Regions from separate parts of the Bacillus aquiflavi genome, predicted to be linked through region 1. Evidence: riboswitches for the same ligand, from Rfam matches in the RefSeq annotation. Region 1 holds a riboswitch; each other region holds the start of a gene.
The links. A riboswitch is a leader RNA that binds a small molecule or an ion and turns the genes downstream of it on or off. The one in region 1 is predicted to bind cobalamin.
Positions count from the first base shown of each region.

Region 2: another riboswitch for cobalamin. It lies ahead of K6959_RS13805 (hypothetical protein); the one in region 1 lies ahead of cobT (nicotinate-nucleotide--dimethylbenzimidazole phosphoribosyltransferase).
Region 3: another riboswitch for cobalamin. It lies ahead of K6959_RS08300 (ribonucleoside-diphosphate reductase subunit alpha); the one in region 1 lies ahead of cobT (nicotinate-nucleotide--dimethylbenzimidazole phosphoribosyltransferase).
Region 4: another riboswitch for cobalamin. It lies ahead of K6959_RS00100 (ABC transporter substrate-binding protein); the one in region 1 lies ahead of cobT (nicotinate-nucleotide--dimethylbenzimidazole phosphoribosyltransferase).

Region 1 is NZ_CP082780.1:3,625,992-3,634,114, reverse strand. It holds gene K6959_RS17675 (3-hydroxyacyl-CoA dehydrogenase) at 1-712, opposite strand, end outside; gene K6959_RS17670 (MerR family transcriptional regulator) at 976-1,692, shown strand; gene K6959_RS17665 (CPBP family intramembrane glutamic endopeptidase) at 1,689-2,414, shown strand; gene K6959_RS17660 (hypothetical protein) at 2,777-3,034, shown strand; gene cobT (nicotinate-nucleotide--dimethylbenzimidazole phosphoribosyltransferase) at 3,418-4,467, opposite strand; cobalamin riboswitch at 4,549-4,723, opposite strand; gene K6959_RS17650 (hypothetical protein) at 4,794-4,988, opposite strand; gene K6959_RS17645 (nucleotide pyrophosphohydrolase) at 5,283-5,597, opposite strand; gene K6959_RS17640 (DUF2075 domain-containing protein) at 5,630-7,261, opposite strand; gene K6959_RS17635 (SIR2 family protein) at 7,803-8,123, opposite strand, start outside.
Region 2 is NZ_CP082780.1:2,827,319-2,835,441, reverse strand. It holds gene K6959_RS13815 (leucyl aminopeptidase) at 1-164, shown strand, start outside; gene metE (5-methyltetrahydropteroyltriglutamate--homocysteine S-methyltransferase) at 389-2,695, opposite strand; gene K6959_RS13805 (hypothetical protein) at 2,869-3,084, opposite strand; cobalamin riboswitch at 3,342-3,534, opposite strand; partial or broken gene ccsA (cytochrome c biogenesis protein CcsA) at 3,690-4,241, shown strand; gene K6959_RS13795 (hypothetical protein) at 4,430-4,639, shown strand; gene K6959_RS13790 (YuzC family spore coat inner layer protein) at 4,717-5,103, opposite strand; gene K6959_RS13785 (hotdog fold thioesterase) at 5,365-5,748, shown strand; gene mnhG (monovalent cation/H(+) antiporter subunit G) at 6,000-6,356, opposite strand; gene K6959_RS13775 (Na(+)/H(+) antiporter subunit F1) at 6,340-6,624, opposite strand; gene K6959_RS13770 (Na+/H+ antiporter subunit E) at 6,624-7,100, opposite strand; gene K6959_RS13765 (Na+/H+ antiporter subunit D) at 7,107-8,123, opposite strand, start outside.
Region 3 is NZ_CP082780.1:1,741,375-1,749,497, reverse strand. It holds gene K6959_RS08310 (bacillibactin exporter BcbE) at 1-66, shown strand, start outside; gene K6959_RS08305 (alpha/beta fold hydrolase) at 469-1,245, opposite strand; cobalamin riboswitch at 1,465-1,655, shown strand; gene K6959_RS08300 (ribonucleoside-diphosphate reductase subunit alpha) at 1,798-4,050, shown strand; gene K6959_RS08295 (ribonucleotide-diphosphate reductase subunit beta) at 4,072-5,115, shown strand; gene K6959_RS08290 (thioredoxin domain-containing protein) at 5,230-7,299, opposite strand; partial or broken gene K6959_RS08285 (DUF2935 domain-containing protein) at 7,652-8,123, shown strand, end outside.
Region 4 is NZ_CP082780.1:12,889-21,011, forward strand. It holds gene mgtE (magnesium transporter) at 1-702, opposite strand, end outside; gene K6959_RS00080 (hypothetical protein) at 1,143-1,919, shown strand; gene K6959_RS00085 (GNAT family N-acetyltransferase) at 2,019-2,615, opposite strand; gene K6959_RS00090 (DMT family transporter) at 2,805-3,176, shown strand; gene K6959_RS00095 (DMT family transporter) at 3,142-3,498, shown strand; cobalamin riboswitch at 3,599-3,792, shown strand; gene K6959_RS00100 (ABC transporter substrate-binding protein) at 3,931-4,908, shown strand; gene K6959_RS00105 (FecCD family ABC transporter permease) at 4,871-5,932, shown strand; gene K6959_RS00110 (adenosylcobinamide amidohydrolase) at 5,934-7,403, shown strand; gene cbiB (adenosylcobinamide-phosphate synthase CbiB) at 7,400-8,123, shown strand, end outside.

The sequences.
Region 1 (8,123 bases):
CTACAACGTCTAAAATAGCAAACGGACCAAGAGGCGCTCCTGTTGCAATCATCCATGTTTTATCAATCGTTTCAACATCTGCAACTTCTTTTAATAAAAGCATTTCAGCCGCTTCTAAAAACGGAACTAATAACGAATTTAAAATATAACCAGGCTGTTCTTTATGTAAAGGCAAAGGAACCATGCCAATCGCTTTTGCAAATTCAATTATTTCATCAAACACTTTCATATCTGTTCCTGAATGTTTCATAATTTCCGCCGTGTTGTTTTTCCAAATTTCATTAGCGAAATGTAGAGCTAAAAACTTTTCTGGGCGGCCTGTTGCTTCAGCAAATTGACTCGGTAACAACGTTGAAGAGTTTGTTGCAAAAATTGTCTTTTCAGGAGCAACTTTTCCTAACTGCCTATAAAAGTCCATTTTACTTTGAACAACTTCAGGAATTGCTTCAATTACAAGATCTGCATCCGCAACTGCTTCTGATAAATCAGAGTAAAAAGAAATCCGCTCATAAGCTGCATCGACATCTTTTTGAGTAGCTCCTAAGTCTTCCTGATAACGTTGCTTCAAATTCATAAATCTTTCTTTCGCACGTTCGATTACTTCATCATTAATATCGTAAACAGACACATTAAAGCCTTTAAACGCCGTTTGAAATGCAATTTGACTTCCTAAAACACCGCTGCCCGCAACAGTAACATGTTTATAGTTCATATATGTTCTCCTTTACTTTTTGTTATAGCGAGTGATGATAATGTCATGATTTTAGCGTATATTATTTTCTCTTAATTGATCAATTTTATACTTAGTGTATGAAAAATTAAGAATGAAAAAGATAAAAGTATGGGATTAGTTTTTCCAAATGCTTATCATATACGGAAAATGACATGTAAAATAAATAAATTCAAAAATGATCGTTGATTCTACCGTAACGTTAGATTTTATAATGAATCTATTAAGTGAGAAGGAGCTATGATATGTATTCAATTGGTCAATTTTCAAAAAAAACAGGTGTTTCCGTTCGTACGCTTCGCTATTATGATGAAAAGGATTTATTAAAGCCCTCTTACATTTCTGAAACAGGTCGCAGATATTATAAAGATGATGACATCATCACCTTGCAAAAAATCACAGGATTAAAAGCGTTAGGATATTCGTTAAAAGATGTTCACCTGCTAATAAGGCAACCGCAATGGGGAATAACAGAATCTTTACGTTATCAAAAGGAAAAATTACTTCAAAAAGTAACAGACATTAAAAAGAATATTGAACTACTAGATCAAGCACTTTCATTAGCTCAAGCAAATAAGGTAGTCGAACCGGCAATTTTTATTGCCTTAATACAAAATAGCTTACAATGGAACCTCAGGAAGCAAAGGTTAAAGACTTATTTGCCGAATCAAATCGTGGACGAGATCTATGATGGATCTAATAGTAATAAGAATCATTATGATATTATGAAACGCTTAAAGGTAGCCTATAAGCAACAGTATACGGATGACAAAGTATATAACATTCTCGAAGAGCTTTTTTCTCAAGTCCCACGGGAGCTTTTTAAGCGGTTACTAACAGACCCTAAGCTATTAGAAATACAACTAGATGAAATGTTATTTCCTTCACCATTTAGTAAAGAAGAGGAACAGTGGCTAAGTGAAAAAATAGAGAACATGCTAAAGGAAGATAAAATAAAATGAATATCATCTTGTGGGGACTTATTTGTTTTATTCTTGTATATGAACCTATGATTGGTTATTGGTTATATCAAAGATTTAAAATGCGTGTTATAACTGACCCATCAATTAGGTTACGCTATTATCATATTCTGATGATAGGCTTGTGGTTATCAACGCTCATGATCTTAATAGTAATAGCAAACTTTAAGCTAACATTAAAAGATATACTGATAACAGTGCCGAATATTAACACAGAAATATTAGGTACGGTCATAACATATATTGTAATAGGAATAGTAATATTATATACTTTATTGCTTTTATATTACGTAATTGGATACTTCATTAGTGATCATGTGAAAAATCAGTTGATCTTCATGAAGCAAAAAAAAGTTGAGCAAATAACATTTACAGAAATACTACCTGTTACAAAGAGAGAAAAATCCACTTGGAATCAAGTAGCATGGACAGCGGGTATAACAGAAGAAATGATTTACCGTGGATTTCTAATATTTTCATTTACGACATTATTTCCCGAATGGTCGATTTGGCTCGTTCTATTATGTTCGTCAATACTATTCGGCCTTGCCCATACTTACCAAGGCTTATCTGGTGTCATACGAACAACCGTTTTTGGCTTTGTGTTTGGAATGCTTGCAGTCGCATTAAACTCCATTATACCGCTAATCCTTCTTCATACTTTAATTGATTATGTTGGAAAGCTAGGAAATATAGATGAATAACTCTATAGATAAATATCGTAACAAGCCGCTCATAGTTGAAAAAAGAAATATCCATAGACTTCCAAACTATTTCAAATCGATTCCATCGAATAGAACTTAATCAGGAACTATTATCACATGACGCTTATTCAAGCGTATTAGAATAGCTTATAAAATAATTTGATAATAAGCCCCTTGTATTTTGCGATAGAAAAGTGCAGAAAAAAGCAATAAAAATACAGAGACTTTCCACCCTTTAATTCCTTTTCGACAATGCGTATGACAGTTCTTGGCTGTCCTCCAATTTATTTTCATGATGTTAGACTCAAAAGTAGACACAGTTTACTTTATGATAGAAATAACTAATAATATGAGGTGTCCGCATGAGTAGAAAAAAATTTGATGAAGATTTCAAAAGAAGTACAGCCCAAAATGATGATGGAACAGAACAAGTCAGTCGCGCAAACAGTCACATAAAGGATCTATTCGTCATCATTCTCATCGTTGCAGCCAGTACTGTTCTAAGGATGATCAAGAGTCCTTTATTTTTCTCTCTACCGCGCTTTCGCTTGGTGACCTCATCATTCAAATACAGAGATAGATCTTTTCTGTACTTAAATGATGAGGAAATTAATGTCTAGTGTTTAACTTGCAATCTCGCGATAGTACATCCGTTCATATTCAGAGGGCAATAAATACCCATTGGCTGAAGGAATTCTTTTTGAGTTAAAGAATATTTTGATATATTCATAGATTTTTTTGCCTGTTCTCACTTTGTATATTTGGTTAAATAAATAAGCTCTTTCTTTAAGATACTGTTGAACGATTCAATACATGCATTGTCATAACAGTTTCCTTTTCTGCTCATGCTTTCATTCTTTTTTTTATTAAAAAGTGATTAATATCTTTTTTTCATTAGGCTTAGACAACCTCTTTAAATATTTTAAGAAATCAAAATTATGCATTGAAATAAATAATTGACAATAATTTCCCATTTTTTCGCTATAACCCTCTGAAACCTCAACTAAATTTTCATCCCAACCTCAGCAAAAGTAGCCATATGTTTTATCACGCTGACTGCACCCTCAACAATCGGGAATGCTAAAGCTGCTCCAGATCCTTCCCCAAGGCACATATCCATTCTTAACATCGGTTCAATCCCCAGTAGTTCACTTGCCATTCGTCCACCTGGTTCTGCAGAGGCATGGGAGACGATGAAATATTCCTTCGCTTTAGGTTCAATAGACGCTGCAATAATGGCAGCCACTGTTGAAATATAGCCGTCAACCACCACTGGAATTTGATTCGCCGCAGCTCCAAGCATCACACCTGCCATGCCGCCGATTTCTAGCCCTCCTACCTTGGCAAGAACATCTATCCCATCAGCCGGGTTTGGCTTGTTGATCTCAATGGCTTTCCTGATTACCTCTACTTTATGTTTAATTCCACCTTTACCAACTCCAGCTCCCCTGCCGGTAATTTCTAAAGGGTCACAATTCCCTAAAACAGACAAAATTGCTGTACTTGCAGTAGTGTTGCCAATACCCATTTCACCCGTGCCAAGCAAGTTGATACCTTTTTTTGTTTCTTGATTAACTATTTCAATCCCAACCTCTATCGATTTGATAGCCTCTTCCCTCGTCATGGCAGGACCTTTTGCCATATTTTCAGTACCATTTTTTATTTTCCTTTTGATCACTCCGGCATCATCTGGGATTTCCCCTTTTACACCAATATCTATTGCAACTACATCCGCTCCAGAAACCCTACTTAAAGCACACACACCAGTTAATCCTTTTGGAAACAACAAAGTTTGTGCTAATGTTACCGCTTGAGGGTTACTGGAAATCCCTTCTTCATAAACACCATGATCAGCCGCCATTACAATGACTGCTTTTTGGTCAATGATGGGATTAAAATTCCTTGTAATTCCAACTAACTGGATAGCAATATCCTCCAGCTTACCTAGACTTTTAGGAGGCTTTATCAAGCTGTCCATTCTTTCCCTTGCCTTAGCCATCATCTCTTCATCCAATTTTTCAATCTTATGAATCGTTTTTTGCAATAATTGCATTTCTCTCTCTCCTTTTTATAAAAAATAAAAGTCTGCAGTTTATTTCAAGAGCAAATAAACTACAGACTTTTCCATTATCTGATAACATCAAGCGAATAGGCAGGTCTCCTGGCTTAGGGTCATTGTTTTATTAACCTTCCCAGAATGATTCCAGTGGCATTTCTAATAAAACTCCCCTTTACAGTGGCGGGACCGCTGAAGATTTTCACTTCATTCCCTATTCTCCCCTAAGGGCACCTACTGCTTTTATTCTATTTTCTATTAATGTATAAAATTATAAAGTAATGATAGAAAACTGTAAAGTGGTTAAACGGATTGCTTATTGCTCAGACAAATAGGTAAAGGGTTAGGTAACACCCGATCAAATCGTTCATAGTCCACACATAGCCACGATCAAACACATACATGGCTTCTTTAGCATCTGCCAGTACTTTAAGCTGATTTTGGTCATGTTCTTTTGCTGCTGTAATGACAACTTTTTCTGAATAAACAGTATTTTTATCCATGAACACGAATTGCAAATGTAGTTTTTCACCTGCTTTTGTTTAACAAAATTTTGCCCATTTATCGTTAGTTAAGTCGTTTATGTAACTGTCTATCATATAACATGATATCAGACAACTGTATAAACTTTTCGAAACGAGAAACGGAAAAATACCCCAATAATCAACCTATGTATAAAATAACTAAAGCTAGTTGAAAAACTATTTAAAATAGGTTAGAGACGTTACCTAATACAGAACAACTTAACTGTGTACTTAAAGTTAAATACATTGAAAGCGTTAGAATCTACTAACAATCATTCAAGAATAAAATTATTTAAATTCTGTATATTTTGTTTTGTTCCCATACGCTTTTTCTACAGGATAATTATAATTATTTTTTTGAAGTTTTTCCTTAACAGCTTTATATACATCAATACCTGTTTCCTCGGAAAATAACAAGGCGTAGATCAATATATCTGCTAATTCATCTTTCATACTTTCAAGATGATGTTCTAGCGCTTCTTCACTCGTTTTCCATTGGAAAAGTTCTAACAATTCACTAGCCTCTAAAGACAAAGAAAGTGCTAGGTCTTTTGGATTATGAAATTGGCGCCAATCTCTTTCATCTCTAAATTTCACAACCATATCGCAGATCACCCATATCTTCACCTTCTCTGTTAAGATTGTAACAGCTTTTTTCTTAACGAATTATCACTTGCATAGATAAATAAACCTTTTATGCCACGCTTCATTAGAATATTGATTGAGTTTAATATAATTCTTTCCTTAGCCCTCTCAACATCACCAATTCCATCAGTACCTGTATATGCACCTATATCTTTATATAACTCTGTTTTGATGACTAACTGTTCCTTTTTCCTATCGTAAGTAACAGAAGGTCCTAGAATGACCCCTACATAATTCAAATCAAACCCTTGTACTGTATAAATGGAGCCTGCTTCGCTAACGGTTGTTTCTTTCTCTGCCCAAGTAGAATTCCTGTCTGTAATATTCCATGGAATTTGATATTCTCCTTGATCTTCCGTAACGTAGTAAACCTCTCCATCCTTTTTGTGAACATAGTCGAACGTTGACACTACACGGCTTAATCCGTATCGAGTATCTTTCCGGATTATTGCTTCGTGCATATCCTTTAATGATTCAAAAACTTTTAATTCATATGTACTCCCTTGTGGTATTGGCAGTACACGCTTTTGCTTAAAACTATTAATCCACTCTAATATTTCATCATTTGCGTGCATTCGAAACTGGTTCGTTAGCTCATAACGTTCATAATAGGAACTCTTCCCAATTAGATTTTCCAACGTTTTCTCTTCCCATAAACTTTTTAACTTTAAGACTTGGTCTCGATCGTAAACAATGACAACCACTTTCGCTAACTTCAATAGCTCTTCCAAATGATTATCTAAATAAAAATTATTATATTTATCCTGTCGTGTTAACAACAAATGAGCTTCGTCTACTAAAATAATGTCTACTTTTTTGCCCTGTTTTTGTAATCGATTAATTAAAGGTGTTGGCTTATCGAAATCTTTAATCCTCAAATGCTTTAGCTGAGCTGCTATCCCTTTATATGTTTTATACATCTCTTCATGGTTCACAACTAAGTAATTCTCTGTTTTATATAAAGGAGAAGAAGCCTCCGTCTTATATTCTTGTATCGTGTTAAAAATCGAACTTAATACGACACTCTTTCCAACACCTGCTTCACCTTCAATTAAAAACAAACTGCCATACTCTACATTGCTTGCCGACTGAACTCGTTGCTCACAAAACTGGATTACTTTTTCCTTCAAATCTAATTGTTCCAACGATAGTTCTTTGAATGGCGATATTTTAAATATATCTTTGTTTTCAATAACATGCTGTGAATTGTTTACAATTCCATTCTTATATAATTTTTCCCACAGCTCATTAAACACTAGTTTATCATAAAATGGTTTATCATAATAATTGTGCGTAAGATCACTTGCAGTCTTACTTTTATTTTGAAGTGTATATTTTTCATCACCTAAAAAATAGTTAATAAGCTTTGTTTCTAAATGAAACGTTGCGGATTGATTGAATTTTTCATGCTTAATTAAATGCATCTTATCTAATTTTTTCCGGACGTTATCTTTTATATGTGCTCGCATTCGTCTCTTAAAGAAAACAGTCTCACCAATATAAGCTTCTTTAGCATTATTCAAAATATACACTACTGGATAATTTACATATGATTCCGCATTGTTAATTCTTTTTATTTCTTTCTCTGTAAAAACCCATGTCACTACCTCTACATTCCCCACTTATCTCACCTATCCATATCACTGACAATAGTTACTAGTTTTTTATTTACACATAGTTGTTATTACATATTTCAATTTCTAATCATACAGTTATTTTCTAAATATTAAATTTATTATATCACTTACATTATCATGAATTTAACAAACCAAATATTAAAAAACCACACAATATAATTATGTAAGTACATCTAAACAAGCAATAATGTACTGCGTCTAAAAATGAACTCTAGATATAAAATGCTTTAGTGAATTGAAAATATTGTTTCAGAAGAAAGTAATAAATTACGTTGATTTTTAATACAAAGGGTTATTCAATCGGATTCACAACATGAAAAAACCCCTTCCCGATTCTCTCGGAAAGAGGCTGTAAACGTTGATATACCAATGATATTAACGTTTTGAAAAATATTTCGACATCTTTTAGGGATTTCTAGAACATAGAAATCCCTTTATATCAATGTTTGTTATGTTCTAAAATGGATAATCCCTGATTAAATTTCATTAAAAATGATTTGACTTGAACCAATTTGAACCACCTAAGCTATAAATCATTTTCTTCTGAAGAATATCTTTTATAATCATAAATACATAATAACTTTCGATAATTAGTTGTTTTCTTATCTCTAAAATTCCTTAAAAAATGTTCAGCATCTTCCAACTCTATTCTGTCTTTCATTATTCCAAATGCTATAGCCAAGATCTCTTTGCTATTCGAGATTTTTCCATCACTCAAAATTTCATCTATAGTTCCATGTTCATTTCCAATGTCAGTAACTCCTTTAAAAACATTTTCAACCTTTGAGTTTTGGATTGTTTTTAATTTATCGATATTCTTTAATTTAGGTTGAATCTTACTAAAACC
Region 2 (8,123 bases), 800 kb from region 1:
CATTTGTAGGTGAATTTGCCGAGGATACTCCCTGGGTTCATCTTGATATCGCAGGAACAGCAACAACAAATAAAGATTATGACCTTGGTACAGCCGGAGCTACAGGTGTCATGACAAGAACTTTAGCATTATTTGTAGAACGGTTTGAGCCAATTAAAGATTAAATTCCGATTTGTATAAATATTAATTAGTGAGGGATTAAAGAGTCTCTCACTGAGATTGTTTTATTTGAATTGATTTCCTTAGATTGGGTGAAAACGATTGTTAGTCAAGGCGTTCAACGAGGCGGAGGTTCATGAGCTTACAACGAAGTGTAAGTAATGATGAATACGGGTGTTTGTCAGAAGTTTTGGTGGGAGATGGGGGAATCTCCCACCAAATTTTGAACTTAGTTAATCATATTCAAAACTTCTTGCTTATAACGTTCCCTCATTATTTTAGCAGTATCCACCATTCTCTCGAGCGCAGCCAAAGTTTCAGCTGTTTTTCTTGTTTTCAGGCCGCAATCGGGATTAATCCAACATTGCTCTATTGCAAGTACTTTTAAGCTTTCATCAATGATTGCTTGCATTTCATTTAATTGTGGAATCCGCGGACTATGAATATCATATACACCTAGTCCGATATCATTTTCGTAATCGTTATTTTTGAATGCTTCAATGATTTCTCCGTGACTTTTAGATGTTTCAATTGAAATGACATCAGTATCTAATGCACGAATTGGTTCGATAAAATCATTGAATTCACAGTAGTACATATGGGTATGAATTTGTGTTACATCGGCTACTTCCGATGTTGCCAGCTTAAAGGCATTTATTGCCCATTCTAGATAAGAGGTTTGTTTGTTGACTTTTAGCGGCAGCCCTTCTCTTAATGCCGGCTCGTCTACTTGAATAATTTGAATGCCTTCTCTTTCAAGTGTTTGTACTTCCTTCCTAATTGCTAGGGCAATTTGGTAGGCAACTTCTTTTTTCGGGATATCATCTCGTACGAAAGACCAATTTAACATTGTATTCGGCCCTGTTAACATCCCTTTTACAGGTTTTGTTGTTAACGATTGTGCATAAACAGTTTCAGCTATCGTCATAGGCTCAATCCATTGTACATCACCATAAATAATTGGTGGTTTTACACATCTAGAACCATATGAAACAACCCACGCTTTTTCAGTAAATGCAAATCCCTTTAATTTTTCTCCAAAATACTCCACCATATCTGTCCGTTCGAATTCACCATGGACATATACATCGAGGCCAAGCTTCTCTTGATAATCAATCCATTTTTTGATTTCTGATTGAATAAATGTACGGTAGTCCTCACGAGAAATTTTGCCTTTTCTCATTTCAGCTCTTGTTTTCTTGACTTCTTCTGTTTGCGGGAGGCTGCCAATTGTTGTTGTTGGAAACAATGGTAACTGTAATATTTCTTGCTGTAGCTCTTTTCTAATTTTATGCGGCTTCTTTCTGCTAAAGTCTTTTTCAGTTATTTGTTGTATAGCTTCATGTACAGTAATAAGCTGTCTATCGCGGCTATGATTTAAATTAGCGATGTTATCTATATTTTGTTTAAAAATATCTTTGTAATAATCACTGCCTTCACGTAGAGCGTTTTTTAAAAAATTTAGTTCTTGTAATTTTTCATCAGCAAAAGCAAGATTATTTTTAAATTCCTCTGATAATTTGGATTCTGAAGCAACCGTTACTGGAACATGCATTAAGCTGCAGGATGGTTGTATCCATAAGTTTTCCGAGCTAATAAGGCTTTTAAGCTCGGTAAGAAAATCAAATTGTCTTTTCAATGGTGTACACCAAATATTACGCCCATTAATAACTCCTGCTACTAATATCTTTTCTTTAGGGAAGCCCCATCTTTTCAGATTAGTAATGTTTTCTTGAAAACCATGGACAAAATCTAATCCGATTCCTGCAACAGGTAAACTGATGACTGTCTCATAATGTTCTACTGCTTCAAAATAAGTTTGTAATAGAATTTGTGCTTGGGGAACAGCTTTTGAAAGTTGTTTGTACACCTCTTTGGCTTGCTGCATATCTTTTTCTGAAATCGAAGTAGTGAAAATAGGTTCTTCAAATTGAATCCATTTAACACCTTCAGCGACTAATGCATTCAATATTTGTGTATATAAATCAATCAACTGAAATAGATAAGTTTGCTTATTTATGTTTTCCATTACTTTTGTTAACTTATAAAAAGTAACGGGGCCAATCATCGTAGGTTTTCCTAAAATACCCAATTCATCTCTCGCTTCTATATAAGCTTTAAGTGGAATGTTTTCGTAGAGACGTAAGTTTGATCCATCATATTCAGGTACGATATAGTGATAGTTCGTATTAAACCATTTCGTCATTTCACTAGCGAGCGCTTGCTCATTTCCACGAGCTATTGAATAATATGTTTCTAAATGAATGGTTCCACCATCCCAATTGAAACGTTTCGGCACCATCCCGAACATAACTGCAACATCTAATACACGATCATAAAAAGTAAAATCCCCAACTGTTACAACGTCGACGTTAGCATCTATTTGTTTTTGGATATTTGCGAGACGCAGCGCCTTCATTGACTTTTCAAACTGCTTCTCTGATAATGTCTTTGCCCAATACGCTTCTACGGTTTTTTTCCATTCACGATTTTCTCCGATATATGGATAGCCAATAATTGTACTTGTAAATTTCATTTTTAATCTCCTTTTCAATTTTATTTCTTAGGCTATTTTTAACTTTAGGCTCATAACCTGTGAGACCTCAGTCTTAGAAAGAGATGAGTCCATTCGAAACAATAGCCATTAAAATATCGAGAATGCTTTATAGCTGTTATATTCAGTTAAAGCATTCTCTCAATTGTATTACTCTATTTTTTAAAAACTAATAATTCATCTAAAACGAGTTTGTATGCAAAATGAAGCCGGTCTAACTCAACTTTCTTGTCCATTGTTTTATTGTCATCAGTCATAATTGATTTCTCTAACCGGTTTACATAGTTCATTAAATTCACACTTTTATCATCTAATTGTGAAAGCATTACAATCGATTTTAATTCGATCACGTAATCAGGAACAATCGTCACCTATCTCACCCTTTCTTCGTCAATAAAAAAACACCTTTTTAAAAGATTTAAAAAGATGTTATTTAGACTTTATGATGTACATAGTTCAACTGTAGACAGCGAAAAATAGATAAGGATTTACATACAGGTTGTACCATGTTATATTTCTTCATTATCCTGAAATGTTTCCTTTTTTTCGCTTGTCGTACAGTGATCATACGAATAGGGTGAATACTATTCATAGTCACACATAACACCTCCTATCCTCGTAGGTTAACTGGTGTGTACTAAACTTGGCAGGTCTCCTGGCTCATGATCATCACTCTTTCTCCCTTCCCATTACAATCGTAACAGTGGTTTATGAGAAATCGTTCCCATTAACAGTTGCGGGACAGCGTCGGATTCGCACCGACTTCCCTTTTAAGCTCTTCACAAAAAGTTTGTGAGAGCACCAAATTTTACACGATATTCAGTTGTAATTTCAATATAACATAAGAATACGTTTAAATGAAAAGTTTTTTAACTTCAGCGTTTATTTCTATTCAAATTTTTTAAAAATAATAGTGGCAATTTAAGTGATTTATCGTCACCAAAATGTCATAGATTGGTTTTAATTGTTAAGATTAGCTTTACAAAGTAAATGGTTAACAATACATGTAATTACAGTTTCTTTTGCTAGTGCAGTCTTATCCATCTCCTTTATTACAGGGCTCATCTTTTTATTAAAAACAGTTAACCCTCAGCAAAAAAGTAAACAAACATTTTTTTTTGAACTCATCATGTATTTTCTAGCGATCATTTATATACTTATCCGGTTTATAAGGAAAAATAAAGTGATTTCATTACTAAATCCGTTTACTCAAAAAGTAAATATTTCGTTGATGGATAAAATCACACATAGAGCCGTAATTATCGGATTTCCTTTATTTGCTCTCGGTGGTTTAGTATTTGCAATGATTTGGGCGCAAATAGCTTGGAGTCGGTTTTGGGGTTGGGATCCAAAAGAAGTTTGGTCGTTTATCACCTTTTTATTTTATGCAGCATTATTGCATTTAAGAGTAGGGAAGGGATGGGAAGGAGAAAAAACTGCATGGTTGGCAATTCTAGGTTTTGGGATTATTATTTTTAATCAAGTATTCGTCAATTTAGTTATTTCCGGATTTCATTCAGATGCATAAAGATATAAAATCGTATCATTTCTTGATGCTATGATTATTTTAAAATAATATATGAATACCGTTCCGAATTGTCCAAACGTTTTTTGTTTTTTTCAAAATATTAGGCAGGCAGCTTTAGCCCAACCGAAATACGGTACAACTGCATATTAAGTAATGAGGAACATATAGAATTAAAAGGAGGTAGCCATATGTATCCTTATAGAAGTCCTTATCCTGCTCATGGACATGATAGTCGGTTTTTCTTCGGCGGCCCTTTTTTCGGCGGTTTACTTGGAGGATTACTTGGAGGTGGATTAGTAGGCGCTGCGTTTGCTAGACCACGTCCATACTTTCCACCTTATCCTATTTATGGAACAGGGTTTGGTTATCCACCATACGGTCCATATCCTTATTATTAGATTTAAATCAATCCTGTATCTTATTTTGGTGCAGGATTTTTTTATATTCCTCAAAATGGCCGATAACTGTCCCAATTTTATCTCCAGCGTATCATTAAAACGAGGTGACAACAATTTGTTTCGTTTTGATCATTAAATTCTAGGTGAAGCCCATCAGGGGTGTAGGAGATCTTTGGCATATTTTTTATTCCTGTTGATTTAATTATTGTTTCAACTTCAGTTGTTTTTGATTGTTGTGCGGCATTCATTAACCGTGTTGAAAATTGTTTAGACTTTGAAACTTTTTCGACGACTAACTTTGCATTATCAAGTAACATACTTGCTGCGGAAGCTGAAGACATAAATACAGATGGATTTACTAGTGGGAACTGGCGAAACGCTGGATGCTGATATAACACAGGATAAGGTATCCAATATTGATGATAACGATAGTTGTTTTCGTGATGATGATAAAAGTGGTACATGTTCATTCCCTCTTTCTTAAGATGAAAAAGTTATGCCATTCATATTTATCAACATATGATAAGGGTTATGAAATATACCATGAGAATATGCTGATTTTAAAATTTTCACTATATATATTGATAGGGGAAGAAAAAGGTTAAGTGATCCCATAGATTAAGGTTTTATTGTTTAAAAAATTTAAAGTAATGATAAAATGATGAAAGTGTTATAGATAGAAAAATATTGTCACGACAACGAATCTTTAGGAGTGGGATTACAAAATGGATTTAGAAAATACATTATTAAATTCACTTGGGATTGAGGTAACAAAGTTAGAAAAAGGTTATGTTACTGCAACAATGCCTGTAGATAACAGGACACGTCAGCCGGCGGGCTTGTTACATGGTGGAGCATCGGTTGCCTTAGCAGAAACAGTTGCAAGTGTCGGAGCCTATGAATTAGTTGATAAAAAGAATGAAATGGTCGTTGGCTTAGAAATTAACGCTAATCATATTCGGGGAAAAAGGGATGGACTTGTAACAGCTGTTGGCACAGTGTTGCACAAAGGACGAACTACGATGGTATGGGATGTAAAAATAATGGATGAGGAAAACAAATTGATTTGTGTTTCACGTTGTACGATCGCTATTATAAAGAAAAAATAATCATAAAAAACCGTTGCGGACATGTCCGCAACGGTTTTTAGACTGTAGAGCAACCTTGCCCTTCTTCGTTAAGAATTAGAGTGAATGCTTCAAGCTGACAAAAAACAGAAAATACCGCTCTTAATTGGTTAGAAGAAAGATAAAAGGTTGAAACAGAAATTGCACTTCGTTGTAAGTTTCCGCTCGTCCTACGTGCCTCGTCTGAAAATAGTTACTTCAATTGTTGACTTTGTCTTCGAAACTCCAACAAGTTATCGTTTGGAAAATTTCTTTTTTTGTTCCTTTAAATCATCTTGCACGCTTTTGTCCCAAAGCTTAACACCTGAATAATAGGCAGCCCTGCTAAGGAGATGACCAGCAACAGGCGATGTTAAAAAAACGAAACCGATTCCTAAAATGAGTCGTGAATTAAAATGCCCTTCTGTTAGAAAAAAATAGAGGAATGTGCCTAATAAAACAGACATAACTCCTAATGTGGCACTTTTAGATGCCGCATGATTCCTTGTATAGACATCAGGGAGTCTAATAACACCGAACGTAGCAATTAAACTAAGGAACACGCCAATGACGATTAAGCTGCCAGCCATGAATTTAAAGATCTCGCTCACGTTCAAGGATGACCCCCTTCTGTAAATATTTTGAGAACGCAACAGTACCGATAAAAGATAGAATCCCAATTAGTAAAATAACCTCAAAAAATGCATGAGTGTTTAAAAGAATAGAAACGATCGCAACCATAGAAATAAGATTAATACCAATCGCATCAAGAGCGACGACACGGTCTGGTACTGAAGGTCCTTTGATCACACGATAAATAAGGCCAAGTATAGAAATAGATATACCGATTAATGATATTTTCAATATGAACTCAAACATTATCGGCTCACCTCCATAATGGCTTTTTCAAACGAATTTTTAATGCTATTAATTGCATCCTCAGCATCTTCTATATCCATTGCATGAATGTATAAAGTTTTATTATCAGGTGAAATATCGATAACAAGTGTTCCAGGTGTTAAAGTGATGAGATTTGCTAAAATTGTAATTTCCCAATCTTTTTTCAGCTCCGTCGGCATTGCAAAAATGCCGGGTTTCATATCGAGCTTTGGTTTTAAAATAACTTTTAATACAGCGATATTTGATAAAATTAATTCGCGAATAAAAATGAAAAATAACTTGATTACGGCAACTATCCGAAATAAATAAAATCGTGAATTGAAAAACCTTCTAAACGTAAACAGGATGAGCAGTCCAAAAAAATAGCCGACAAAGAAAGTCATTGGATCGTAAGCTGCTTTTAAAAACATCCATATAAACGCTAAAAATATATTTAATAAAATTTGAAATGCCATCTGCCCCTACTCCTTTAATACCGCTTCAATATAAATGGTCGGGTTTGATAGTGTTTCTACAGCCTGAGAAATAAACGGATTAATTGCTTCTGATCCGACTCCATATAAAACAGAAAGAACGATTAATATAACTGGTGCAATGAGTAATGATCTAACCGGAACTTTCTCTTCTCCTTTAAATGTTTTCGGTATGCCCCAAAACCCATTTATAAAAAATTTCATTACTGAAAAGAGAACGAACAAGCTGGAAGCTAGTACGATTGCTGTCCCTAGGTAGTACTCACTGCTAAAACCGCCTTGCACAATTAATAGTTTTCCTACGAATCCGCTTAAAGGCGGTATACCTGCTAATGCTAATGCGGCAATGAAAAATGTCCACGCTAATCCAGGGTAGGTTTTTATTAGTCCTCCCATTTTCCTTAAGTCGCTTGTTCCTGTAATAGCGATCATCATTCCAATCAGAAGGAATAAGGCAGCTTTAATAATCATGTCATGAATTAAATAATAAATCGATCCTGATAAGCCGGCTTCAGTTGTTACCGCAAAGCCAAATAAAATGACGCCAATTGCAATAATAATGTTGTATATGATAATCTTTTTAACGTCCCAATAGGCGATTGCCCCAATGATTCCAAAAATAATTGTTAAGATTGATAAAACAATTAATATTTGATAAGTATAGCCGCGATCATGGTAGAAAAATAGCGAATACGTCCGCATGATAGAGTAAACCCCAACTTTAGTTAATAAAGCCCCAAATAAAGCCATTACTGGAACAGGCGGTGCGTAATATGAACCCGGCAGCCAAAAATAAAGCGGGAAAATGGCTCCTTTTATACCAAAGACAATCATAAATAAAATAGCAATCACAGTTAAAATCCCAGTCTGTCCAATTTCACTGATTCTTAATGAAATGTGTGCCATATTCAGCGTTCCGACAATTGAATATAAGTATCCAACTGCAATGACAAATAATGCAGATGAAATGACATTCACTAATAAATACTTAATTGTTTCGCGAAG
Region 3 (8,123 bases), 1.9 Mb from region 1:
AGCGGTTTATGCGTCTTAGCCGCGATTCTTTCCTTTAAAGCGATCCGTCCTGAACAAGAGGCCTAATGCAGATGATATTCCATTAGGCCTTTTGCTATTTAATATAGATCTTAATACCCCATCATAATAAAGACTCTACTTGATCTTTATTATTCAGCTGAAGGATTATAATTAATCGTTACTTCTTCTGCAAGGGGCCATCCAACACTACTGTTTATATACTCTGTTCCCTGCGAACGATCGATCAAATGTATAGGCCGACTGCCAAGACCTAAACCGAAGAGGGGTTGTGTTAAGTTTTTTGACGTAATTTGTTAATCTGATATTTTGTTGATTAATAAGCAATTTTATTTCCTGATTATTTCATTTAAGAAGGTATTATTGTTGACTTGAATTTAAAGAGGAATCCCCCGCACTATTGGTCATCATTCTTTTTCCTGACTTTGAGGCAGGGGGTGAAAATTCCGATTATGATTGCTCATCTGTTGAAAAATGGTCAACAACAAACCCAGTAATGATTTGGTTAAATAGCTGCCAATTTTTAAAGGGCAATTGGTGGTGTGCTTTTTTAATAAAAGCAGCTTGAAATGAAGTCACTCTCCGATAAGCTCGAATATGCTGGTTTGTGAAATCTTTTGCGCCATAAATTAATAGTAAAGGGATTTTTAATTGAGGCAGTCTGTCCACGCATGAAAAGTGCAATGAACGATTATAAAAATCAAACCATACTTTTCGGTTCGCTTGATCCATATGCTCTTTTAACATATTGCGTAAATTCGGCTCTAATGTATGAGCAGCGGCAATTGCAAATTTAATAGCACTTGGAAAGTTTTTTATAAAATACATTCCGATTTGATGCTCATACCGTAATACAGCTGATCTTATTTCTGGAAATCCGCCCGCCAAAATTAGCCCTAAAGTGCGGTCTTGATAAGAAAGAGCAAATTCTTGGGCGACACATCCTCCAGAAGAATAACCACAAATGACTGCTTTAGCAATTGATAAATGATCTAATAACGCCCGAATCTCGGAGGCGAAATTTTTCATCGTTACATGTTCTAAAGCACCGGAAGTGTCTCCATGACCGCTTAAATCGGGAGTTAAAATCCGAAAATGTTTACTGAGAGAGTATTGATGATAAAATACTTTTCGGCCCATTCCAGGAGGATGAATAAATACGAGCGGAATTCCTGTACCTTTATCATCAAAAAAAATATTTATTTTATTATATTGAAAATAGGGCATTTTTACTACACCTTCCTAACTACAAATGGTCTTCATTAATATTTCCTAATTTAAGTTAAAAATGTGATGAAATCTCATCATTGTTGTCCTTTTATAAAAAATCCCTATTTTAACAACATTATCTTTGTTTTATTTTTTGCAAAGCTTCATTGTCTTTTTACTGAAGTATGATAAAATACACAATATATTGATTTGAAATTAAAATTTAATACTATATATTGAAAACTGACAAGAGTTGGTGTCATTCGTGACTTAATAGGGAATCCGGTGAAATTCCGGAGCTGTCCCCGCAACTGTAAGTGCGGACGAAATAAGAAATCCACTGTACATGCTTTCAAAGGAATGTATGGGAAGGTCTTAAAGTAGAACGATGCACAAGCCAGGAGACCTGCCAAAGCTTGTTTTAAGTTTCGATTCTTCGGGGATTGAGAAGATGAAACGATAGTACAAATTTGAATTGATGTCTTTTTTACTATCGTTTGATCCGCTCTGACCCGAGCGGATTTTTTTATTTTCAATGACTATGAATATATATTTTAGGAGGTTTTCTTTATGACTGTAAAAGCTCCAATCGATGAAGCTTTTATTACTTGGATGAAAGAGCTTGATTCTGTTCAACAAAGCTTTCCACATTTAAACATTACTTCATTAAAGGAACGAGCGGAAATCATTTGGGAACAAGTAAACAGAGAAAATATGGATGAGTTTTGTCATCTTCTTGTTCTTGAGTGCGTGGCAAATATGAGCGAACAGGAGCCCGATTGGACATTTGTTGCAGCACGAATTTGGCTGTTGCACTTGTATGAAGAAGCGAAAACAAATCGGAATTCAACGTCGTCAACTTACGGTTCTTTTTTTGAATTAATTTCAATTTTAACAGAGAAAGAAATTTATTCCCCTTCCCTCTTAGAAAATTATGATAAAGCAGAAATTGATGCTTTAGGAGAGGAAATTGATCCGAAGAAAGATGAATTATTCACCTATATCGGTATTCGCATGCTTTCTGACCGCTATTTAGCTAAAGATCGACGCGGGCATATTTATGAGCTTCCACAAGAACGTTTTATGGTGATTGCAATGACGTTAATGATGCATGAAGAAAAAGAGAAGCGACTTCATTTCGTCCGTGAAGCGTATTGGGCTCTTAGCCATCTTTATATGACAGTTGCAACTCCGACATTAACGAATGCAGGTAAGCGTTGGGGACAGCTTTCAAGCTGCTTCATCGATACGATTGATGATAGTTTGCAAAGTATATATGACACCAACACAGACATTGCAAATTTATCAAAAAACGGCGGCGGGATCGGCGTTTATTTAGGAAAAATACGGAGCCGCGGTAGTGACATTAAAGGCTTTAAAGGAGCGTCCTCAGGTGTGATCCCATGGATGAAATTATTAAATAATACAGCTGTTAGCGTTGATCAGCTAGGACAGCGGAAAGGAGCGATTAGTGTTTATTTGGATGTATGGCATAAAGATATTTTCTCGTTCCTTGATGCTAAGTTGAATAACGGAGATGAACGTTATCGAACTCACGATTTATTTACTGGGATATGTATTCCAGATTTATTTATGGAGCAAGTTGAAAAGCGTGGCGATTGGCATTTATTTGACCCGCATGAAGTTCGGTCTGTACTCGGATTTTCATTAGAGGATTTCTATGATGAAAAACGCGGTGAAGGTTCATTCCGTGAAAAGTATTTCCAATGTGCCAAACATCCACTTCTTTCAAAAGAGACCGTCCCGGCAATCGAAGTCATGAAGAGAATCATGAGAAGCCAGCTTGAAACAGGTTCTCCGTTTATGTTTTATCGAGATGAAGCGAATAGAAAAAATCCTAACCATCATCTCGGAATGATTTACTGTACGAACCTTTGTACAGAAATCGCCCAAAACCAAAGTGAAACAAATGTATGTAAACAAGTTGTGAAAGACGGAAAAATCATTGTTGAAAAGCAGCCTGGAGATTTTGTCGTTTGTAATCTCTCGTCTATTAATCTAGCAAAAGCGGTTCAAGATGACGTGTTAAAACGTCTCATTCCGATTCAAGTTCGCATGCTTGATAATGTAATCGATCAAAATGATATTCCTGTTTTACAAGCAAAGCTTACAAATCAAAAATACCGTGCAATTGGACTTGGAACGTTCGGGTGGCACCATCTTCTCGCAAAGAAGAATATAAAATGGGAAAGTGATGAGGCAGTTAGTTACGCCGACACTCTTTATGAGCAAATTGCCCACTACACGATTGAAGCAAGTATGGAGCTTGCAATTGAAAAAGGCGCATACCCAGTTTTTAAAGGCTCTGATTGGAGTACAGGAGATTATTTTACAAAACGAAATTATTGTAGTCATCACTCTACTCTTCCTTGGGACAAGCTGAAGGAAAAGGTGAGCGAAAATGGAATTCGCAACGGTTATTTAATGGCTGTTGCCCCAAATGCTTCAACAGCGCTAATTGCAGGCAGCACTCCGAGTATTGATCCGATTTTTAAAAAGTTTTATTCAGAGGAGAAAAAAGATTATAAGCTTCCAGTCACTGCGCCTGATTTATCAGAATATACGACTTGGTACTATAAATCGGCCCATTTAATTGACCAGCATTGGAGCATAATGCAAAATGCGAAACGCCAGCGCCATATTGATCAGGCAATTTCCTTTAATTTATATATCCAAAACACGATCAAGGCGAAAGAATTGCTAGCCCTCCATCTCGATGCTTGGGAAAGCGGTTTAAAATCAACCTATTACTTACGTTCCACTTCATCGGAAATTGAAGATTGCGATTCGTGTTCTAGTTAAAAGTGAAAAGGAGAATGAATCATGACTGAAAAAGTAATTAAAAGACCCATCACAAACAAAACAGCTCCAAATAGAGCGACAGCCATTATTAATGGGGAATGTTCAAATATTTTAAATTGGGATGATGTCCAATATAAATGGGCTTATCCTAAATACAAAAAAATGTTAGCAAACTTTTGGACGCCATTTGAAATTAACATGTCTCAAGATATGAAGCAATTTCCTACATTAACAGCTCACGAACAAGAGACGTTTTTAAAGACGATCGGTTTGCTTGCAATGCTTGATAGCATTCAAACAGATTATGCCGGCAAAGTTGCGGATTATTTAACAGATTCAAGTATATCTGCATTAATGATTATACTAGCACAGCAAGAAGTAATCCATAATCATTCCTACTCGTACGTCTTATCAAGTCTTGTGTCAAAACAAAAACAAGACGAAGTGTTTAAATTTTGGCGGACTGAACCAATTTTACAAAAACGAAATGATTTTGTTACAAACGGTTATAAACATTTCACTGAACATTCAACAGTCGAAAACTTCTTAAAATCGATCGTATTTGATGTTGTGCTCGAAGGATTATTTTTTTATTCTGGATTCGCCTTTTTTTATCATCTTGCACGAAATCAAAAAATGGTCGCAACGAGTACGATGATTAACTATATTAATCGAGATGAACAAATTCATGTTGACTTGTTCGTGAAAATTTTTAAAGAAGTGCTTGTTCAATATCCACAATACAATACGAAAGAATTAGCAAATTTTTTTGAAGAAACGTTTGTTAAAGCAGCTGAATTAGAAATCGAATGGGCGCGGTATATTATTGGGAATAAAATCCCCGGCATCATTTTGCAGGATGTTGAAGACTATGTAAAATTTTATGCTAACGTTCGCTGTAATCAACTCGGCTTTAACCGTCCATTTGAAGGGTATCGGACAAATCCGCTGCGCTGGATTATCGCTTATGAAGAAGTCGATTTAGGAAAATCAGACTTTTTCGAGCAAAAATCACGGCAATATGTAAAAGTGAATAATGTTGATAATGGTTTTGATGATTTGTAGTAAATAATGAAAGAAAGCCCGTTGTCGCAACGGGCTTTGGATTGTTGATCTCTCACTTGCATTCGTCGCTCTAGTTACTTCCGCCTCAATTGACAAATTTTTTTGAAAAACTTATCAAGCATTCTGATTCGGCGTTTCAATGATCACTTCAAGCGCTTTATTAATATCTGTTAACGGCTGTTGACAGGCAAAATTTTCACAAATATAAATCGTTGTCTCTGCAATCTTCTCATATTGACCCGCAAATGGAGATACATGCTCCAAACGCTTTGGATCATCTGTATTTAAGACGATCGTCTCTGGTAAAAATTGTTTTCTCACTGTTGTCAGCATTTCCATGACGTCCGGATTATTTCCAAGAATAACAACTTCTTTTAGCCCCATTTCCATTAGTAATATACTTTGGAGAAAATAAGTGAAGCTTGCTCCATAGCTTGATACATCTTGTTCAAACGTCGTCAGCATTTTCTCCGTCATTTCGCGCCATTTCATCTCTCCCGTTAAATGAGATAGCTTAATAAGCTGAACGGCCGCAACACTATTTCCTGATGGAAGAGCCCCGTCGGCAATTTGTTTTTCCCTCACAAGAACAGCCTTTGCCTCTTTACTCGTAAAAAAGAAACCGCCTTTCTCATCATCCCAGAAGGAATCTTTCATTCGTTCCGCTAACCGAAGTGCTGTTTGTAAATAGTGAACTTCAAAAGTTAATTCATACAGTTCAATAGCCGCCCAAAGAAGGAAAGCGTAATCATCTAAATATGCTTCATACTTTACTTCTCCCTCACGATATCGTGCCATTAAACGGTCATGTCGGAACATCGTATTTTCGATAAAAGAAAAAGCTTTTTCTGCCAGCTGACGATATTCTTCCTTGTTAAATACTTTGGCCGCTTTCGTAAGTCCAGCAATCATCAGTGCGTTCCAGGAAGTTAACACTTTATCATCAAGATGAGGTCGTGCTCGCTTTGAACGTTCCTCAAACAACCGCTGTCGCGCTTTTTCAAGTTGCTGTTTTCCTTCTTCAACTGTAAAGCCGTATTTTTCTGACACGCTAAGTACATTCGTATGTATCAAATTGGGAATGTTTTTTCCTTCAAAATTCCCATTCTCCGTTATATCATACAGATCACAATAATACGGACCGAGCTGTTCGCCAAGTATTGAGATGACTTCTTGTTTTGACCAAACGTAATATTTCCCTTCTATTCCTTCACTATCTGCATCAAGTGCTGAATAAAAAGCCGTGTGCTGATCAGTCATTTCTTTTTTAATAAATTGAATGATTTCCGCAACTATTTTTTCATATGTATCTTTTTTCGTTACTTGATACGCTTCACTATAAACATATAGAAGAAGAGCGTTATCATATAGCATTTTTTCAAAATGAGGAACTAACCACATTTGATCTGTCGAATAGCGGGCAAAACCGAAGCCGACATGATCATAAATTCCCCCATTTGCCATGCTATCAAGTGTTTTCTCGACCATTTTAAGCGCAAGCTCAGCGTCTGTCCACTTATAGTAACGTAGCAAGTACATTAAATGATGAGGAATCGGAAATTTTGGTGCTCCCCCAAAACCACCGTATATACTGTCAAAGCTATTTGAAAGCTGCTCATATGTTTTATGAAGAATACGTGCTGAAAGCTTTTTCGTTCCCGTCCGTTTTGCCGCTTGCTGTAATGATTCGGTAATTTGCCCGGCAACAGAGTCAATTCGCTCACGCTCATGATGATACTTATCAGACAATTGTGTAATGGCATCAACAATACCGGGACGACCGTAACGGCTTTCCTTCGGAAAATACGTCCCGGCATAAAATGGCTTTAAATCCGGCGTCAAAAATACATTTAACGGCCAGCCGCCTTGACCTGTTAACATTTGGCAAACATTCATATAAACAGAATCAATATCAGGTCGCTCTTCCCGATCTACTTTTATCGAAACAAATCGTTCATTAATGAGCTTAGCGACAGCTTCATCCTCAAACGATTCACGCTCCATAACGTGACACCAGTGACAGGTCGAATAGCCGATACTTAAAAAAATTGGTTTATTTTCTGCCTTCGCTTTTTCGAAAGCTTCTTGCCCCCATGGATACCATTCCACTGGATTATAGGCGTGTTGCAATAAATACGGAGACTTTTCAGCAATTAATCTATTGGGCTTTTTGTTAGTTGACATAAAGGCATCACCATCCTCTCTTGTATTACTTTACCACTAATAACCTTATTAAATGCACCTTTTTGTCCATATTTTAGGTAGTATTCGAAGCTAAAGTTATTCGACATGAGTCTTAAACATAAAAAAAAAAGGTTACCCCATACTTAAGCATAACTGCTATTTCAATTATTTACGCAGAAAGACAGCTACAAATCTTTACATATACACATTATCTATACATTCTTATCCTTGCATTTACAAAGCTGGCACAAAGACAGGTGCTAAAACCGAGACATAAATAATTGTTTAAAAGAAATAGGACAAAATCTCATCCACATATAGATGTATAGAAGTATTAAATGGGGGTGACATTTTGGCAAATCCAATTGTAGTCAGGTCATTAGATGAAATAAAATTTTGGTCTAGAATAATGAAAGAGCATGCTTTCTTTTTAAGTTTAGGTTTTTCAAGTGATCAGCAACAATTGATTAATGAAGCACATCAATTTATTACTATTTTTGATAGAATTCAGGAAAAAAAAAAAACTAGCTAAATTCAATGAAAACTCAGACATTCATCAAGTAAAAGCTTTTAATAGCGAAGTTTATCAAGCGGCTGCTTCTATTTGGCACTACAAAAGGAAAATATTAGGATTAACTTTGCGTTGTGAAATTGTTTCAAATAATTATCCGTTATTAGTTGATCATATAAGCAGAGAGGCCGCCTATTTCTCAAATCGCTTAAAGGAACTTAACGAAGGGAAACTAGTGCCCAAACGAGAAGCTATTATTGAGGAAAATATTTTCTTTCTCAAGATAATGGCAGACCATGCTAAATTCATTGGC
Region 4 (8,123 bases), 190 kb from region 1:
AACAGGAATGGCTAAAAAATCGTACTTTTCAGTCGTTCTAGCTACTTCTTCTTGATCCGTAGTAACGGATACAGAAATAACCCGTTCATACATAATATTACGTATCACATCATTTGGCTCAGCTAGAAGTAGGTCTCGGTATGAAACAACACCGACTAGTTTACGGTTTTCGTCAATGACGTACAAATAGTTTAAAGATGAAGCAAACTCTGCAAATGTCTTCAGTTTATCAACCGCTTCCCGAACTGTATAATTATGGCGAATCCAAACGAAGCGATTGGTCATTATACGCCCGGCCGTCTCGGGTGGATAGTTCATCATATTTTGGACGATTTTAGACTCTTCCTTCTTCATCCCAGCTAGAAGAGCTTTTATTTTCTCAGGAGATAGCTCATCCAAAAGTGAAGCTAAGTCATCGTTATCCATTAAGTCAAGAACTTTATTCGACTTTTCAAGCCCGAGCTTATTTAATACATCGAGCTGTTCGGGCTGATCAAGCTCTTGAATAAGATCAACTAATAAATCAATATTTATATAAAGAAGGAAGCGGGCTTTATGTTTTTCTGGTAAATCATTATATATTTGGGCAATATCATATGGCTGTAATTCTTCCAAAATCGTTGTAAATTCTTTATGCTTATTTTCTTTTAATGCTTTAATAATGTAGAGTGTGATTTGATCTTCTGTCATATTTTTGATCATAGTTAAGCGCCCCCTTCTGCCAGATTTAGCAGACTACACAATGATTTATTGTATTCGTATTGCTCAAGATAAAATAAAATTTTATTTTACCACGATTTTCTCTAAAACTTTATGTATTTTTGGTACAATCATATTAATGAATCATTTCAATAGTTTCATTTTATATAAAAATGAATCTCTTTTTAAGATATTTTTCGTTTTTTTTGTTAATATAACTTTATTAGGCAGTTTCGTCTGAAGCTGTCTTTTTTTCAATAAGTGAAACTTCTAGCAGTTATGAAACGTCAATTTAAGTGACGGCAGTATTCATATTAAATTGTGAATTTACATAAAGTTTTATTTAGTGTTATGACTTCATTTCGTTAATACTTTCATATACAAGAATAATTTTCCCTTGAAATTTTATTTTACCACGGTTTATTTGTTCGGAGGTTTCGTAATTGAAAAAGCATAATAGTGATGTTTGTGATCTCGTATATATCTATTTAAATGAAAATAATCAATATATTTTGTCTCATGGAATTGAGTTTTTTGAATTTGCTCAAACAGTTCCGAATCCGCTCGGCAATATATTATTATTGAAGCACCAATTTGATGATGGCGATTTTAATATGCATACTTTACTTGAGTATGTCCCAAGCGAGCGGATAGAAAAGCTAATTAAGGATGACGTCTATGATTACGGTGACTTTTGTTGGCTTGATTTTGAAGAAGAAGACGGCTTAAATGAATTAACACAGCAAGAAATTGCAGAACTTTTATATTTAGGTCATTTAAAGCAGCATTTGCATACGCCTTTTTACAGTCAGTTAGGCAACCAATACGTATATTTAGCTCATGATGATGGCTGGTTTAATAAAACATATTATCGACATCTAGAAGATTTTTATTGGATGCTCGGCAGATTGATTCCTTCTAAAGTAGGAAAGCTAAAGTTTGAGAAAAGTTTATTTCGCATTGGAAAAAAGCGAAGCTATCCGACAATCCAGCAAGATACATTATTATCTTTGAGGGATATGATTAAAGAAGGAACGGTTATTTCTTTGAAAAAAGCGCTCCAAAATCGTAATCGAATTGAAATCCCGATGTGGGTAATTGGGGATTTTGCCAACATGGACGACATGTATGAAGTATATGAACAGGAATCTAATCATGAGTGTGATGCAAAGCTAGTATTTGATCGTAAATCGAAGGAATGGCGGATATACAGTAAATAAAATGAAGGCAAAAACGAACTTTTTAAAAAGGGATGGGATGTTTGTCACCATTGAAACTTGCCCTTTAGGGGCAAGTTTTCACATGAATCAAACGTTTGTTTAATGAAAAAGATGATAAACCGTCGATTGCGGATGCTGTTTTTCTTGCTCCCATTCTTCTTTTAATATTCCCATCCGGATCGAGTCATAATATTGACCGTTATAGTAACGGCATTTTCGCATTCTTCCTTCAACCATCATTCCGATTTTTTCTGCGGTACGCATCATCCGTGTATTTCCTGACCATGTCGTTATTCCTGCACGTACAATTGGTAATGTTAAAAATAAATAATCGATCCATAAAGCAAGTGCCTCTGTCCCATAACCACCATTCCAATAATCTGAATCGAAAATAACGATTCCAGCTTCAAGCCATTTAGATAGTTCGTCTTCCCAATAGTAGCTCACTGTCCCAATTACTTTCCCGTCCACTTCGATGACCATTCGATGTGGATAAATGGCTGTTAATAATGGCAATGATTGCTTCCGATACGTCTGAAAATCGAGATGTTTAAGCGGAAAATAAGGAGCATCCCACTTTTTCCACTCGGGATTCATTGTCCCATAAATATATGTCCAAAGAGTTTGCAAATCCTTTTCAGTTTTTCTTCGCAGCGTCACTTTTTTTCCGTGAATAATTGGGATAAAACTGTCCATCTTTTTACCCACTCCCTTTTATTGTTTTTATGCTATGGTAAACAATATTGTTGTTTTAGACTCATTTGTGTGAGACTATCGTTTCACATGTCTTTTCAGCTATGATGGAAAGGAAATACAAGTTCAATACAGCTTAATCTTATAATAGATTACAAAGATGGTCTATTGCAATTGTAGGGGGGTTTATCAATGGATCGAAAAAATAAACGTCTTGCTTGGGTTTACTTATTTATTGCAGGAATATCAGAAATTGGCTGGGCGTTTGGTTTAAAGTTTTCAAATGGATTTACAAGATTAATTCCTAGTATTATAACGATTGTGTTAATCATTGTAAGTTTTTGGATATTTTCTCAAGCGATGCGTGATATTTCTATGGGGACGGCGTATGCTGTTTTCACTGGAATCGGTGCAGTAGGCACAGTATTAATCGGGATCTTATTTTTGAATGAAGATGGCGGTGTTTTAAAGTTATTTTTTTTAACCTTACTGTTCGGCGGCATAATTGGTTTAGTGATGTCATCTTCAGATGAGCAAGAAACTAAGGTTAAAGGGAAGTGTTAAAACAGTGGCTTGGTTCTACTTATTAGTTGCTGGCTTTGGAGAAATTGGATTTGTTGTTTTTATGAAATATTCTGCAGGCTTTACAGTAAAGCGTTATACAGCTCTATCGATTATTTCGGCAATCATTAGTTTTTATTATTTGTCAAAGTCTTTAATAGACATTCCGATTGGAACGGCGTATGCTATTTGGTCAGCGATTGGGGCTGCAGGGAGTGTTTTATATGGAATGATTTTTTTTATGGAATCAAAAAGTTGGAAGCGCCTTTTGTTTATCGGAATGATTATTTGCGGCGGTGTTGGGCTGAAGCTAGTTAGTTCTTAATAAAAACTCCTGCTAGTTGTTAAAGTCTAAAGCTTTATGAATAAAAAATATTCCCCATAAACTTTATTCTCGTGTATAATTTGATCAAGCGGAAAATTTCATAATGATCACAGAGCTAGGTGTCTTCCTTTATTGAAGACTTAAAAGGGAAGTTGGTGAAAATCCAACGCGGTCCCGCCACTGTAAATGGTAGCAAGCTGCGATGTGCCCACTGTGCTTTTAATAAATGTATGGGAAGGGTGCGGCAAGCAATGACCATGAGCCAGGAGACCTGCCTATTTCTTGTGCACCAAAAACCTACGAGGATAGGGAGGTGTCAGTCGGCATATGATTATTTTTACAATGTTTTATAAAGACTCCGATTAACATCTCCATCAAGACGGGAGATGTTTTTTAATTGTCTTTACTATGGAAAAATAGGGAGGAACAGCATTGAAAAAGTATTATTCTTTTATATTCGTATTACTACTCTCATTCGGATTATTAGTTGGATGTAACTCCGCGGAAAAGCCGAAAGAGTCACAAAATGAAAAGCAACAAGAAACAAATGTTGGACAAAAGGAAGAAGCTTCATTCCCAGTTACGATTAAAGATGGTGATGGTAATGAGGTTGTCATTGAAGAAAAGCCAGAAAAAATTATCTCACTGATGCCAAGTAATACAGAAATCGCATTTGCTTTAGGTTTGGGAGATCATATTGTTGGTGTAAACGATTATGATAATTATCCAGAAGAAGCTTTGGAAAAAGAAAAAATTGGCGGAATGGATTTTAATATTGAAAAGATTATTTCATTAAAGCCTAACTTAGTACTAGCCCATGCTTCTAATTCAGAAAAGTCAGCAGAAGGATTACAACAGCTTCGCAACGCTGGGATTACAGTTCTTGTCGTAAATGATGCTCAAAATTTTGATAAAGTTTATGAGTCTATTCAAATGATTGGAAAAGCAACCGGAGAAACAGAAGAAGCCGAAAAAATAATTAAAGACATGAAAGATAAAGTTTCCGAGATTAAAGATAAGACAGCAAAAATTAAGGACAAGAAAAAAGTCTTTATCGAAGTGGCTCCTGCCCCGGAAATTTTCACGCCAGGGAAAAACACTTTTATGGATGAAATGATTCAAATTGTAAATGCTGAAAATGCGGCAAAAGAACAAGAAGGATGGGTTCAATTAACTGAAGAGGCAATTATTGAACTTAATCCAGATGTGATTGTCACTACATATGGATATTATGTAGACAATCCAGCTGAACAAGTATTAAGTCGTGAAGGCTGGAAAGATGTACCGGCTGTGAAAAATCAACAAGTAGTTGATGTTCACGCAGATATTGTGAATCGTTCAGGTCCAAGGCTGGCAGAAGGAGTAGAGCAGCTTGCAAAAGCGATTTATCCAGACGTTTTTAAAGAGTAATGAGATCTTTGCTTACACATTGGCAGGGCTGTTTCTTTTTACGGCAGTGTTATTAGGAATATCGATCGGGACAGTATCTGTTCCGATCGTGAATATTTTCCAAATCATTGGTTTCGAAGTGTTTCAGATAGGTTCAATTGAAATGCTCGATCCGATGTATGGAAATATCGTCATGAATATTCGCTTGCCTCGTGTTATTTTAGCTGGTTTAGTTGGAGCATCTCTCGCAATTGCCGGAGCGGCTTTCCAAGGTTTGCTACGTAACCCATTAGCGGATCCATATACGTTAGGTGTTTCATCAGGGGCTTCGGTCGGCGCGGTGATCGTTTTATTTTTTCATTTATCTGTGCCATTTTTAAAGGGCTTTACATTGCCGATTTTTAGCATTATTACTTCCATTGCGACGATCTTTGCCGTGCTCTTTTTTGCGCGGAAAGTGGATCGTTCGATGAAAGTGGAAACGATTATTTTAACAGGAATTATTTTTAGTTCTTTTTTAGGTGCACTCATCTCTTTAATGATAGCGTTAACAGGTGAGGAACTTCGGCAAATTATTGGCTGGCTTCTAGGAAGTGTGTCGATGCGAGGTTGGAATTATGTTGGCATTATTTTACCTTTCTTTATATTCGGTTCTTTATTACTCATGTTAAATGGAAAAGAATTGAATGCGATGTCTTTTGGAGAAGAACGGGCGCAACATTTAGGTGTAGATGTCCGTAGGCGGAAGATGACGGTGTTACTGGCAGGTTCGGTATTAACTGGGGCAGCTGTTGCTGTATCAGGGACGATTGGTTTTGTTGGTCTTGTCATCCCTCATTTGACAAGATTGTTATGGGGACCTGACCATAAACATCTTTTACCGTTATCCATTTTAACGGGCAGTGCCTTTTTAATCTTGGCAGATTTAGTCGCCAGAATGATTATTTCACCGATCGAATTGCCGATTGGTGTGATTACCTCTTTAATAGGTGCTCCAGTTTTTGCGATTATTTTGCTAAGAAGACGAATGGAGAGAAGGGGATAACATGCTTACGATACAACATTTAACAGGAGGGTATTCAAGTGCGAGTGTGTTACATGATCTTTCCTTTCATGTAGAGCAGGGAGAGCTATTTGGAGTTTTAGGACCTAATGGCAGCGGTAAAACAACATTATTAAAAATGGTCAGCGGCATCTTGCAGCCGAAGCAAGGCACGATTACTGTAAAAGGAAAACCGCTTACATCATATTCTCCTAAAGAGTTTGCTAAGCTCGTTGCAGTTCTTCCGCAGCTCACACAAGATACTTTTTCTTACACAGTAAAAGAAACGGTGTCACTTGGCCGTTATGCTCATCAAAGCGGTTGGTTTCAATCGTGGACTAAAGAAGACGAAGCGATTGTGTGTGAAGTGATGGAACAGACAGGTATTAATAAATATGAGGCACATTATTTACATCAGCTATCAGGTGGTGAACGGCAAAGGGTTTTTTTAGCGCAAGCACTTGCACAGCAGCCAGAAATTTTATTATTAGACGAGCCGACAAATCACCTTGATTTATCATATCAAAAAGAATTACTAGACCTATTAAAAAAATGGACACGTGAACGAGGTTTAACAGTCATCTCAATTTTCCATGATTTAAATTTAGCCGGATTATATTGTGATCGATTGTTATTACTGGAAAATGGCGAAAAAAATATCGTTCATTTTCCAAATGAAGTCTTAAAGGAAGAACGGATACGAGCCGTTTATCAAACAAAAGTTGAGAAGCACCCGCATCCGAAAGTTCCGCGTCCACAAATGATTTTAATGCCAGATAAGCAAAAAGAGGACCATGAGGAAATTGTCATTGATGAACGATTTCTTCATAAAAGTGAAGAAATCATTCAGCTCATGTCCCCAATACCGCTCCGAACGATATCTTCTGGTGTAATTGGCTCTGGAGCAGGCTGGCATAGTACATTCGTTAATCGTCATGTTGATAAAAATTATGATTGTCGCCATCACCATGAAGAAATGTGCCAATATTTATGCACCAAAAAAATAAATCCTTCAGAAACAGTTGCAATGATGACAGCCGTGTTTTTAGAAGATGTTTCATACCGCTTTTTTGAAAGAGATGATTTTTCCGTTTTTGTTGTCGTGACCGCAGGAGTATCGAATGCGGTTGACGTAACAAGAAGTAAGGAACACTCATCGCAAGCGATACCTGGGACGATTAATATGTGGATATTTATTAATGGTCATCTTTCAGATGAGGCATTTATTCAAAGTATTGTGACCGCGACTGAAACGAAAGTAAAAGTAATGCAGGAGCAGGATATTAAAGATCCGCTTACTGGATCACAAGCGACAGGGACATCAACTGACAGCATATTAATCGCTGCAACTCAACGGGGAAAAATGCTGCAATATGCAGGTTCAATTACGCCTCTTGGAAAATTGATTAGTCAAAGTATTTACCACTGTTTGACTGAGGCAGTTGAAAAAAATAGAAGAAGGAAACAACGATGATCATTCAACATCTTACAGCGATTACGCTCGCTTTCATAATCGATAAAATAATAGGTGATCCGCCTCATTGGCCTCATCCAGTTCGATGGATGGGAAGGATGATCGCCTTTTTAGAAAAAAGCTTGAACAAGGGAAAGAAGCGAAGACTGTATGGATTTCTCATGGTCACAGCCGTTCTCATGACGTTTGTCACTGCGACGGCGATGTTTGTTAGTTTGTTATATCAGCTTCATTTAGTTGCAGGAATAATTGGTGAGGCAGTGATCATTTCAACGACCATTGCCCAAAAAAGTTTAAAGACGGCTGCGATGGAAGTGTATGAACCTTTAACTCATGGTAATTTAAATGAAGCGAGAACAAAATTATCTTATATTGTCGGCAGAGATACAGAAAATTTAACTGAGGCTGAAATCGCGCGAGCAACGATTGAAACAGTAGCTGAAAATACGAGTGATGGCATAACCGCCCCACTCTTTTGGGGATTAATTGGCGGAGCACCGCTTGCGGTTATGTACCGGGTAATTAATACGTGTGATTCCATGGTCGGTTATCGAAATGAAAGATATGAAGAGTTTGGCAAGGTGTCTGCACGTCTTGATGATCTCGTCAATTGGCTGCCAAGCAGGTTAACAGGATTTGTTATGTTAATGAGCATGAAACATGAACAAACAAAGGTGAAAACAGGCTGGTCCATTCTTTTTCGCGATGCAAGACGACACC